DNA from 2 places in the Nocardia citri genome. Region 2 is predicted to be linked to the other one. Evidence: riboswitches for the same ligand, from Rfam matches in the RefSeq annotation. Region 2 holds a riboswitch; the other holds the start of a gene.
What was found. Region 2 has a riboswitch for S-adenosylmethionine ahead of ACW2Q0_RS12345 (aminotransferase class V-fold PLP-dependent enzyme). Riboswitches for the same ligand answer to the same signal wherever they lie in the genome.
Positions count from the first base shown of each region.

Region 1: another riboswitch for S-adenosylmethionine. It lies ahead of ACW2Q0_RS21625 (amino acid ABC transporter permease); the one in region 2 lies ahead of ACW2Q0_RS12345 (aminotransferase class V-fold PLP-dependent enzyme).

Region 1 is NZ_JBSUQM010000017.1:31,968-37,596, reverse strand. It holds gene ACW2Q0_RS21635 (glycosyltransferase) at 1-1,142, shown strand, start outside; gene ACW2Q0_RS21630 (hypothetical protein) at 1,213-1,911, opposite strand; SAM riboswitch class I at 2,241-2,334, shown strand; gene ACW2Q0_RS21625 (amino acid ABC transporter permease) at 2,345-3,370, shown strand; gene ACW2Q0_RS21620 (amino acid ABC transporter ATP-binding protein) at 3,367-4,158, shown strand; gene ACW2Q0_RS21615 (ABC transporter substrate-binding protein) at 4,178-5,152, shown strand; gene ACW2Q0_RS21610 (LLM class flavin-dependent oxidoreductase) at 5,157-5,629, shown strand, end outside.
Region 2 is NZ_JBSUQM010000006.1:254,956-260,584, reverse strand. It holds gene ACW2Q0_RS12365 (Pls/PosA family non-ribosomal peptide synthetase) at 1-710, opposite strand, end outside; gene ACW2Q0_RS12360 (MarR family winged helix-turn-helix transcriptional regulator) at 829-1,251, opposite strand; gene ACW2Q0_RS12355 (DHA2 family efflux MFS transporter permease subunit) at 1,332-2,756, shown strand; gene ACW2Q0_RS12350 (LysE family translocator) at 2,768-3,403, opposite strand; SAM riboswitch class IV at 3,519-3,632, shown strand; gene ACW2Q0_RS12345 (aminotransferase class V-fold PLP-dependent enzyme) at 3,678-5,000, shown strand; gene ACW2Q0_RS12340 (flavin reductase family protein) at 5,182-5,629, opposite strand, start outside.

The DNA.
Region 1 (5,629 bases), on a different contig from region 2:
CCGGCGCGGCGATCGTCGCGTGGACGGGCGCGGGTATCGCGCTGTCGGGTTGCGCGACCGCGTTATTCAACCGCGCGACGGTGCGCGAGTTGTCGGCCGGACCGCATACGGTGATCGAGCCGGTGGCGGTATGTATCCCGGCGCGCGATGAGGCACAGCGCCTGCCCGAGTTGATCGATGATCTGCGCGGCCAGGTGGGTGTGCCCCGACTACGGGTGCTGATCCTCGACGATGCGTCGTCGGATGGGACCGAAGCGGCCGCGCTCGAAGCGATTGCGGGCGATGCGCGATTCGCGGTATTCCGCTCGCAGGCCGAACCCGCGCCCGGATGGATGGGGAAGGCCGCGGCCTGCGCGCGACTCGCCGAGTTGGCCGATGCCACGGTGCTGATCTTTCTCGACGCCGATGTGCGACTGGCACCGAATGCGATTGCCGCGGCGACCGTCGAATTGCGCCGCAGCCGGGCCGCATTGCTGTCACCGTGGCCGTACCAGGTGGCCGAATCACCGGCCGAGGCGCTGGTGCAGCCGCTGCTGTGCTGGTCGTGGGCGGCGAGCCTGCCGATCGCGGCGGCCAATCGCAGTCTCCGCCCCTCGACTGCCGTCGCCTGCGGCCAGTTCCTGGTCTTCGACACCGCCGCCTACCACGTCGTGGGCGGTCACGCCGCGGTAGCCGCGAGCCCCACCGAGGATCTGGATATCGCTCGCGCACTGCGTCGTTCGGGTCGCCGGACCGCGCTGGTCGCGGCAGGCCGCGCGGCGAGTACCCGGATGTACCGTGACGCGGCCGAACTGGAAGCCGGTTACACCCGCTGGCTGTGGTCCGCCTACGGTGGCTCGGCCATCGGCGGCGTGGCAGTGGGAGCTGTCGCGGCGCTGGCCTACTGGGTGCCTCCACTGGCCGCGATCGGTGGTCGAGGCTCCCTACGCGCCGCCGGTCTCATCGGCTACTGCGCCGCGGTCACCAGCCGCCTGCTCGCTCGCTCCCTGGAACGCGGCACCGCAACCCGCACCGATCCCCTCGCAGCCCTGACACACCCCCTCGCCATCGCCGCCTACCTTCGCCTCTGGACCCGCTCCCGCCGTGCCCACCGCACCAACACCTTGACCTGGAAATCCCGCCCCCTAGCCCTCAACCGCTGATCAAGATCAGGTGGAATCCATGGCGGCCTCGCCCGAAGACCCCGCCGCCGGTGCCACCTGATCTCGAGCCTCAGCGCACCGAGGTGAGTCCTACCGTGGGGAGGAAGAAGCAGGACTTGCCGCCGTTGTCCACGGTCCCGAAGACCGCGGCGAGTACCGTGCCCGATCCGGTGTCCACCGGAACCGCGCGTACCCCGCCGACCGGGAAGGCGGCGAAGAGGTCCTGGATGGCGCGTTCGGCGAGTGGTCTTATCGCGGTCGGGATTTCGGCGGGCACCATCGTGCGCACGACATCGGAGATCGGTCCCATGGCGGTGATGCCGCTGCGGCCGTTGGCCAAGTTGACCCAGGCGAGGTTCATACTCGTAGCGTTCGAGCCGTCCGGGCCGAGGCCGTAGGGCACGAAGGTGAACATGACTTGGCCCGCCTTGACGGCGGTCGGGTCGAGTCCGGGAACGGCCACGGTGGTTGTGGGCCACGGTCCGGGTACGGCACCAGCCATCGCCGGGACAAGACCGAATGCGCCGGTATCGGAGCAGAACGGCGCGACCGCCGGATACAGGAACGGCTCGACACCGATGGTGCGCAGCGCCTCGACAACGGCGCGGTAAGCGGCGAACAGATCACCGGGCCCGGCCTGAGCGGTCGGGGCACTCGCGGCGGGTGCGGGCAGTGGAGCCGCGGCGGCGACGCTCGGGGCGGCCAGTGTCAGCGCGGCCGTACCGGTCGCGATGGCGGTGAGCGTGGTCAGACGGCGCAGCAGGGTCACGACGAACCTCCTCATCGTCGGGCACGAATCGTGGTCCGAGACTACTCCGGCAAACCTTCGCAACAGCGTCTATTTCGGCCGTGGACACGTTCGCGCCACACGCCCCGGCCGATCGCCGCAGCATCGCACCGGCGGGCAATCCGGACGAAAAGCACCGGGGAAACCGGGCCCGAAATGCCGCTATGCACTGCATGACCGGGCCAATAGTGCCTGTTCACGCCCATCCGGACAAGGTCTGCGCTCACGCTGATTCGTATCCTTGTGCCGGACTTCGCCTGCTTCGCATGATATTTCGGCTAGACCCGTTGACCGACCCCGCTCGGCGTCGGACACCATCCAGAGCGACCGAGAGACCTGGCTCGTCGACGTCGCAGCAACCCCCCGGTCATCGGGTGCGGGTGCTTCCGCCGGGAACGATGGAGGAAACGAAATCATGAGCGCGTCCGTCGCAACCGATGCCCCGGTATCGGATGTTCCGACACCGGGTGCCCACCCGCCCGATGCCACGGCACCGGGTGCACCCCCCGCGACGATAAACACCGCAGAAGCACCGGCCATCGCGAGGTCCTGGCACCCGTGGCGCTGGGTGGTCAGCGCCGTCGCACTCGTGGTGCTCGCGCAATTCATCCACGGACTGGCCACCAATCCGGGATGGGATTGGCCGGCATTCGCCAAGTACTTCACCGCGAAATCGGTGCTGTCGGCGCTGAAGGTCACCGTGGAGCTGACCCTGTGGGGTACGGCACTGGGATTCCTGATCGGTACGGCGCTGGCAATCGCCCGATTGTCGAATAATCCGGTGCTGCGGGTGATCTCGTGGGTCTATATCTGGGCTTTCCGCTCGATTCCGCTGATCGTGCAGCTGCTGTTCTGGTTCAATATCGCCTACCTGTACCACACGCTTTCGCTCGGCATCCCGTTCGGCCCTTCCTTTCTCACCTTCGAGGTGAACGGGGTGATCAGCGGATTCACCGCGGCGGTCATCGGACTCGCATTGCATCAGGCGGCTTATGCGGCCGAGATCATCCGGGCCGGATATATCTCGGTCGATCCCGGGCAGCTGGAAGCAGCGGCGGCACTGGGTATTCCACGGGTGCGCCAGTTCCGCACGGTCATCGTCCCGCAGGCCATGCGCTCGATCCTGCCGAATGCGACCAATGAGGTGATCAGCCTGTTCAAGGGCACCTCGATCGTGTCGGTCATGGCGATCGCGGAACTCTTCTACCAGGTCCAGGTGATCTACGGCCGCAATGGCCGAGTGGTCCCGCTGCTCATGGTCGCCACCGTCTGGTACATCGTGCTGACCACGATTCTGTCGGTGGTGCAGTTCTATATCGAACGTCACTACGCCAAGGGCGCGCAGCGCACGCCGCCACCGACACCGGTGCAGCAGGTGTGGCGCAGGCTGCGCGACATCGCCGAAATCGGTTCCGCCGCGCCGCGCGGAGCGACCCGGTGAGCGCGCCGGTCACCGTCGAGGTGGATCGGGCCGCCGCGGTCGAGGTGCGCGGGGTGCGAAAGTCCTACGGCAGCACCCAGGTACTGCGCGGCATCGACCTGACCGTGCGCGCCGGTGAGGTGGTCACCGTGATCGGACCGTCCGGCTCCGGCAAGTCGACGCTGCTGCGGGTGGTCAACCATCTGGAATCGCTGGATGCGGGGACCGTGCATATCGACGGTGAACTGATCGGATATCGGCTGCGCCGCAATAAGTTGCATGCGCTGTCGGACCGCGAGGTGCGCATGCAGCGCTCGCATATCGGCTTCGTCTTCCAACAATTCAATCTCTTCCCGCATCTGACGGTGCTCGACAATGTCACGCTCGCACCGATTTCCGCGCAACGTCGCCCGCGTGCGGACATCGAGGCCGAGGCACGGGAATTGCTCGCGCGGGTCGGTATCGGCGAACTGACCGACGCCTATCCGCGGCGGCTGTCCGGCGGACAACAGCAGCGCGTGGCCATCGCGCGCGCGTTGGCGCTGCGACCCCCGGTGATCCTCTTCGACGAACCGACCTCGGCCCTGGATCCGGAGCTGGTGGGCGAAGTCCTCGATGTGATCCGCGATCTCGCCGACGGCGGCACCGCACTGGTGATCGTCACCCACGAAATCGGTTTCGCCCGCGAGGTCGCCGACACCGTCGTATTCCTCGACGGCGGCGTGGTCGTCGAACAGGGTCCGCCCGCCGCCGTCCTCGACAACCCACAACACCCGCGCACCCGCGCATTTCTGTCCCGAGTCCGTTGAGCGCGGTGCGCGCTCCCCGATGAACAGGTATTCGATGAAGCTCTCTGCCCTGGTCGGCCTGGCTGCCACGGTCGCCTTGCTGACCACCGGCTGCGGCACTGATCCGGACGCGGAAAACTCCGCACAGCCCGCCGGTGCGATCACCTTCGATCTCTCCCCCGGCCAGTCCGGCCGGATCCACGCGCCCAAGGTCGATGCCATCGCCGCCGAACTGCCGCAGGCCGTTCGCGACCGCGGCACGCTGGTGGTCACCGGGTCGGGCGGTGCCGCACCGCCACTGCGGTTCTACGCCACCGACGATAAGACGATCGTCGGGTCCGAGGTCGATTTCGCCTCGCTCGTCGCCGATATCCTCGGGTTGAAACTCGTCGCACAGGTGGCCGATTGGTCGCAGAACTTCGTGCGGATCGACTCCGGCGAGGCCGATGTGTTCATCTCCAACGTCACCGTGACCGAGGAGCGCAAAGAGAAATACGACTTCGCCACCTACCGCAACGACACCGTCGCGCTGGAGATCCCGAAGCAGAGCACGCTCGAGTACAAGGATCGTAAGAGTCTGGCGGGCAAGCGGATCGGCGTCGGCAGCGGCACCAATCAGGAGCAGCTGCTGGTGAAGTGGAACGAGCAGAATATCGCCGAGGGTCTGCCTCCGATCGATATCGCCTACTTCCAGCAGGTCACCGACTATTACCTGGCGCTGGCCTCGCAGCGTCTGGACGGCTACATCGGCCCGAATCCGTCCGCGATCTACCACAGCACCACCGCGAATCAGACCAAGATCGTCGCGACCTTCTCCGGCGCCGGTGACGCATTGCAGGGCGAGATCGGTGTGCTCACCAAGAAGGACAACGGGCTGATCGGCCCCATCAACAAGGCCATCAACAACGCCATCCAGACCGGCACCTACCAGCAGGTCATCGATCGGTGGGGATTGAAGACCGAGACCGTGCCGAGTTCGCGGATCAATCCGCCCGGCCTACCGAAGAAGTCGTGATCGCATGAAGTTTCTGCTGTTCACCCTCGTCAGCCGAGTGCCGGATCCGAATACCGGTCGGCTGCCCGAGACCAGGGCGCGATTGCTCGATGTCATCGGCCAGGCCCGCGTCGCCGAGGAACTCGGCTACGACGGGTTCGCCGTCGGTGAGCGGCACGAGGATCCGTTCCTCTCGGCCGCACCACCGGTGATCCTGTCCCATATCGCCGCGCTCACCTCGCGGATCAGTCTGTTCACCGCCGTCACCACGCTGAGTCTGTTGGATCCGGTGCGCGCGTTCGAGGACTATTCGACGCTGGACAATCTCTGCGGCGGCCGTCTCGAACTGATCATCGGCAAGGGCAACGGCACGGCCCAGGCGAAGCTGTACCACGTCAGCACCGAGGACCAGTGGGATCGTAATCGCGAAGGCTACGAACTGTTCCGGGCGCTGTGGGACGGCGACACCGTGACCTGGTCGGGCCGATTCCGGCCGGA
Region 2 (5,629 bases):
GCGCCGTTGCGCCAGGCCAGCCACATTTCCTCGCATGAGGCGTCGAAGGCGACCGAAAGTCCGGCGAGCACCCGGTCACCCGGACCGATCGGGGCGTTCGGCAGGAACAGGCGCGCCTCCGCATCGACGAAGGCGGCGGCATTGCGGTGGGTGACGGCGACGCCTTTCGGGGTGCCGGTGGATCCGGAGGTGAAGATGATCCAGGCGTCGTCGGCGGGGGTCGGGCGGACCGTCGAATCCGCGGCGGTCGGTTCGGACCGTTCGGCGGCGGCCACCGTCGGTTCGACGCCCGCCGCCGTCACGATCGCGGTGACGCGGGCCTCACCGAAGACGAGTCGGGCGCGTTCCTCCGGGTCGTCGGCGTCCACCGGAACATAGGCCGCACCGGCATACAGAATGGCCAGAATAGTGACGTAAAGCTCATATGAGCCGGACGGCATGCGCACCCCGACGCGGTCACCGGGGCGCACACCCTCCGCGGTCAAGCGCACGACTCCGGCATCGATCTCGGCCAGCAATTCGGTGTAGCTGAGCACCACATCACCGTCGTCGATAGCAGGGGCTTCCGGATGGGCCGCCGCGGTGCTGTTCAGGATGTCGACAAGGGTTCTGACCTGCGGCGCGAGGGTGCCGCGCAGCAAGGGTTCGGGGGTGTGGAGCCCGTTCGTCGGGTCCGTGCCCGCCGCGGTGTCGACCTGCGGCTGTAGCATCGTGTCCTGCCCACCTCTCATAGACCTGCCTTGCGCTTCCTCGTTGTTGTCTCACAGCCGGGTTACCAGTGGGCGAATGCCACGTGTGGCCAACTGTCTACGGTACCTGCGGTATCGGTCAAACCTGTTCGCCGAGCGCTTTGAGTGCCAGGCGGTGCAGGGTGCGCCGCTCCTGCTCATCGAGTCGATGCAGCACCCGCTCGGTGGCCCTTTCGATGAGTTCATCGGTCTTGCGGCGCTCGGCGCGCCCGGACGGGGTGATGGTGAGCCGGTACTTGCGCCGGTCTGTCGCATCGCGGGTGCGGATGACGAATCCGGCCTCTTCCAGGCCATCGATCAGCCGGACAACCTCGCTGCGGTCGATGCCGAGCGCGGTGGAGACCTGCTGCTGGGACAGGTCGTCGAACTCCTCCAGGCAGACCAGCACCCACTGTTCGCGCAACGAGATGCCCAGCTCGGCGTGTACGGCCTTGTGCAGCTTGCCGAGCGCATAGGTCGGGAAGCGGAGCAGGCCGCGGGGGTGAATGTGGTCAGCGGGCATCAGGTGATTGTATCTATTGTTGATCAATAAGATTGTTGATAACCTCCGCAATCTCGACGTCGACAAATAGCGGAGGATCCATGTCGGATACTCGAACGGCTCTCGCCGCCGCACCCGCACTCGAACCCATTCCCGCACGGGTGTGGCGGGTGGCCGGTGTGGTGGTCTTCGGTGCGACCATGAGCATGCTGGACACCTCGCTGGTGAATATCGGGCTGAACTCCATCGCGACGGATCTCGGTGCGGCACTGGACAGTGCCCAGTGGATCGCGAGCGGCTATCTGCTCGCACTCGCCGTCATGCTGCCGTTGTGCGGTTGGCTCGGGCGGCAATTCGGCATGGACCGGGTCTGGTTGACCGCGCTCGCCGGGTTCACGGTGACCTCCGCACTGTGTGCGCTGGCTCCGAATATCGGCTGGCTCATCGGGTTTCGGATCGCCCAGGGCTTGGCGGCGGGTCTGTTGGTGCCCGCCGGGCAGACGCTGATCGGTCAGGTCGCGGGTCCGCAGCGGCTGGGCCGGGTGATGAGTGTCTCCGGTATCGCCGTGGTCGCCGCGCCCGCGATCGGGCCGACCATCGGTGGTGTGATGCTGGCGAATCTGGACTGGAAGTGGTTGTTCCTGATCAACATTCCGTTCGGACTGGTGGCATTCGTGCTGGCGTATCGGCTGTTACCGCGGGCGGAGGCGACAGGTAACGGTGGTCGATTCGACGCCACCGGATTCGCGTTGATCGCGGTCGGGCTATCGACGTTGGTCTATGGACTCGGCGAATTCGGCAGTCGCGGTAGCGTTTCCGCGCCCACAGTGTGGGTGTCGATGGTGGTCGGGGTGCTGGCGCTCGGCCTGTTCGTGGCCCGATCGGTGCGCGGGGGCGGTGCGCGCCTGCTCGATGTCGGACTGTTCCGGCATCCGGTATTCGCGACGGCCAATGTGGCGAATTTCTTCGCGGGTGCGTCGATGTATGGGGCAATGCTATTGCTGCCGTTGTACTTTCAGGTACTGCATCGGGACGGCATCATCGCGACGGGTCTGCTGCTCATATCCTTCGGGATCGGTAGCATCATCGCGCTGCCCATCGGCGGCCGGTTGACCGACCGGTATGGCGGCGGCGTGGTCGCCGTGGTCGGTAATGCGGTGACGGTCGTGGTCACCGTGCCATTCGCGCTCGACGGTGCCTCGATGAATCCGGTTGTCGTGCAGGTGCTGCTGTTGATTCGAGGCCTGGCTAATGGATTGACGGGCGTGCCGATGGTGGCCGCGGCCTACGCCTCGGTGCGGCGCGAGCAGTTGCCGGATGCTGCATCGTTCGTGATTATTCTGCAGCGGGTCGGCGGGGCGATCGGCGCGGCATCGCTCGCGGTGGTGCTGTCTCGCGCGGCTGGTGCCGGGCTGTCGGTGGATGCCGGATTCCGGCACGCGTTCTGGTGGCTCACCGCCGCGTCGATCATCTCGTTGGTCGCGGCACTATGGCTGTGGCGCAAGGAGATTCAGCCGAAGCTCTGACGCATGACGGATTACGCGGCCGAGGCGGCCGTGCCGATGCCGAGCGCGGCGAGAATGGCCGCGCTGATCTGCTCGAGCCGATCGCGAACTCGGGGACGGCGCAACATCGTGACCGCCCGCGACGCCAGCAAGGCGAGCAGGATCATCTCGACGGCGGCAATGGAGCATTCGATGGCGCCGAGCGCGAGGGTGTTCAGGAAGGTGATATCGGTGCAGAATTGCGGCAGCACCGCCAGATAGAACAGCCCGACCTTCGGGTTGAACAGGCACGACACCACGCCCGCGGCGAATGCCGAGCGAACCGAAGTTTGCGCCTGCGCAACCGGCTGTCCGGGCGCTGTGGCGGTGCGCGTCCCGCGTTGCTTGCGGTGCTCGATCAACGCCCGAATTCCCAAGTACACCAAATAAATTCCGCCGATGACCTTCAGCGTCCGATAGGCCGTCGCGGACTGCTCCAGCAGGGCGGCGACGCCCGCCGCGACCACTACCGCCCATCCGATCCCGCCCAATGCCGAGCCGATCGCCGCGGCAATGCCCGGTCGCGCATCCACGATCGAGAATCGCAGCACCAGAAACGAATCCGGGCCGGGCGTGATCGACAGCAGTATGCACAGGCCGACAAAGCTGAGCAGTAGCGAAAGCGTCACCGGTCGATCAGACCGCACGGCGCCCAGTACCGCAAGGTTATTTATTCGACTGCATGTGTATGCAGGAAAGGTTCGGTTGACAGGACGGTGCGGCATCTGCCAATCTTTCGGTTCAGGTCATGAGTACCAGCGTCAAGCCCCGGCTAGCTGGTCGGCAACCCTCCTCCGCGGTGGGGTGCTCCGGGTGACGACCGGGCCGCAGCCCGACCGGGTGCGGCAAGCGCGGACTCGGATGAGCACCAGTTTTCGGGTCCCATAGCCGACGGGATTTGTGATGACCGCTGCAATCGATCAAAGCTGTGCCGCCCTCGCTCGGGTCTCCGGTGACGATCTGCGGGTGCCGCTCGTACAGGGCGGAACGACCACCTACGCGAACTTCGACTACGCCGCAAGCGCACCGGCATTGGCGCAGGTCACCGACCGGGTGCAGCAATTGCTGCCGTACTACGCGAGTGTGCACCGCGGTGCCGGTTACGCCTCGCGGATCTCCACCGAGTGCTATGAGGCCGCGCGTGGTTCGGTGACCCGCTTCCTCGATGCCGCCGACGACCAGGTCGTGGTGTTCACTCGCAATACCACCGATGCGCTGAATCTGCTCGCCGCCTGCGTGCCCGGCGACACCGTGGTGCTCGATATCGAACATCATGCGAACTTCCTGCCCTGGACCCGGCACGGCCGTCGTGTCGTGCGGGCGGCGGCGACCGTCGAGGAGACCATTCGTCAGCTGATCGCCGAATTGTGCAGTAAGCCAGCCGCATTGCTCGCGATTACGGGCGCGTCGAATGTGACCGGCGAGGTGCTGCCGCTGGAGCGGCTGGCCACCATCGCGCACCAGTGTGGTGCCCGCATCCTGGTCGATGCCGCGCAGCTGGCGCCGCATCGTCGAATCAGCCTGCGCGACACCGGAATCGACTACCTCGCATTCTCCGGGCACAAGCTCTACGCGCCGTTCGGCGCGGGAGTGCTTGTCGGACGCCGGGATTGGCTCGATGCCGCCGAACCGTATCTGGCGGGTGGCGGCGCCGTTCGCGAGGTCACCACCACCGATGCGGACTGGGCACCCGCACCGCAGCGCCATGAGGCCGGTTCGCCGAATGTCCTGGGTGCGGCCGCGCTCGCCGCCGCATGTGACGCGCTGTGTGCGATCGATCCGAAAACCCTTGCCGTGCATGAGCGACGGCTCGCCGATCGACTGCGCACCGGCCTGTCCACGATTCCGGGGGTCACCCTGTTGCGCATTTGGAACGATAGCCCCGACACCGTCGGTATCGTCGCCTTCACCCTGGACGGATTCGTCCCCGGCCATGTCGCGGCCTACCTCTCCGCCGAACACGGCATCGGCGTTCGCGACGGCCGCTTCTGCGCCCATCCGCTGCTCGCGCGCCTCGGTCTGGACGGTGCGCTGCGTGCCAGCATCGGTCTCGGCACCTGCTCCGCCGATGTGGACCGGTTGGTCGAGGCCATCGCCACCCTGGTCACCGAGGGCGCGTCGTGGAATTACGCTGGCACCGACGGTCTCTGGAATCCGGTGCCCGAGACCCGTCCGTTCGCCCGCCCCGACGCCACCGACGGCGCCGCGCCCTGCTCGATCGGCTGATCGGATCCGACCGCGCAGTCGCCGCGCAGTCGCCGTGCAGCGTCGGGCGCACTGATCGTCACCCGGCGAAACCGTAAACCCGGCCGCACGGTCGGCGCCGCGCCCGGTGTGGTCGGCCCGATCGGATCCGATTGCGCTCGATCTATAGCTTTGCCGCGCAAGCGAATCCGCCCGGCCGCGCTCAGTCTTCGAGCGAGGTCGGGCGGTAGTAGCGGCCGCGGTAGTAGAGCAGCGGTGCGGCGCTGGGTTGTTCGTCGGTATTGTCGTGGACCCGCGTCACCAGCCCGACGACGAAGGTGTGATCCCCGATGGGGATCCGCTGTTGGATGGTGGCGCGGATCCAGATGGGCGTGCCGTGCAGCACAGGCTCGCCGGTGTCCAGCGTGGTCCACAGGGAGCGGTCGCTGAAGCGTTGGTCGGCGGTGCGGGAAAAGCGCTTGGCCAGATCGTGCTGATGTTCGCCGAGGAAGTGGATCACCACGGAATCGGCCGCCCGCAGTGCTGTCAGGCTCGACGACGTGTGGGCGATATTGAAGGAGACCAGCGGGGGTTCCAGGGACAGCGATGCGAATGAGGTGGCGGTGAAGCCGACCGGCCCGTTTTCCGAGCCGATGGTGACCACGGTGACG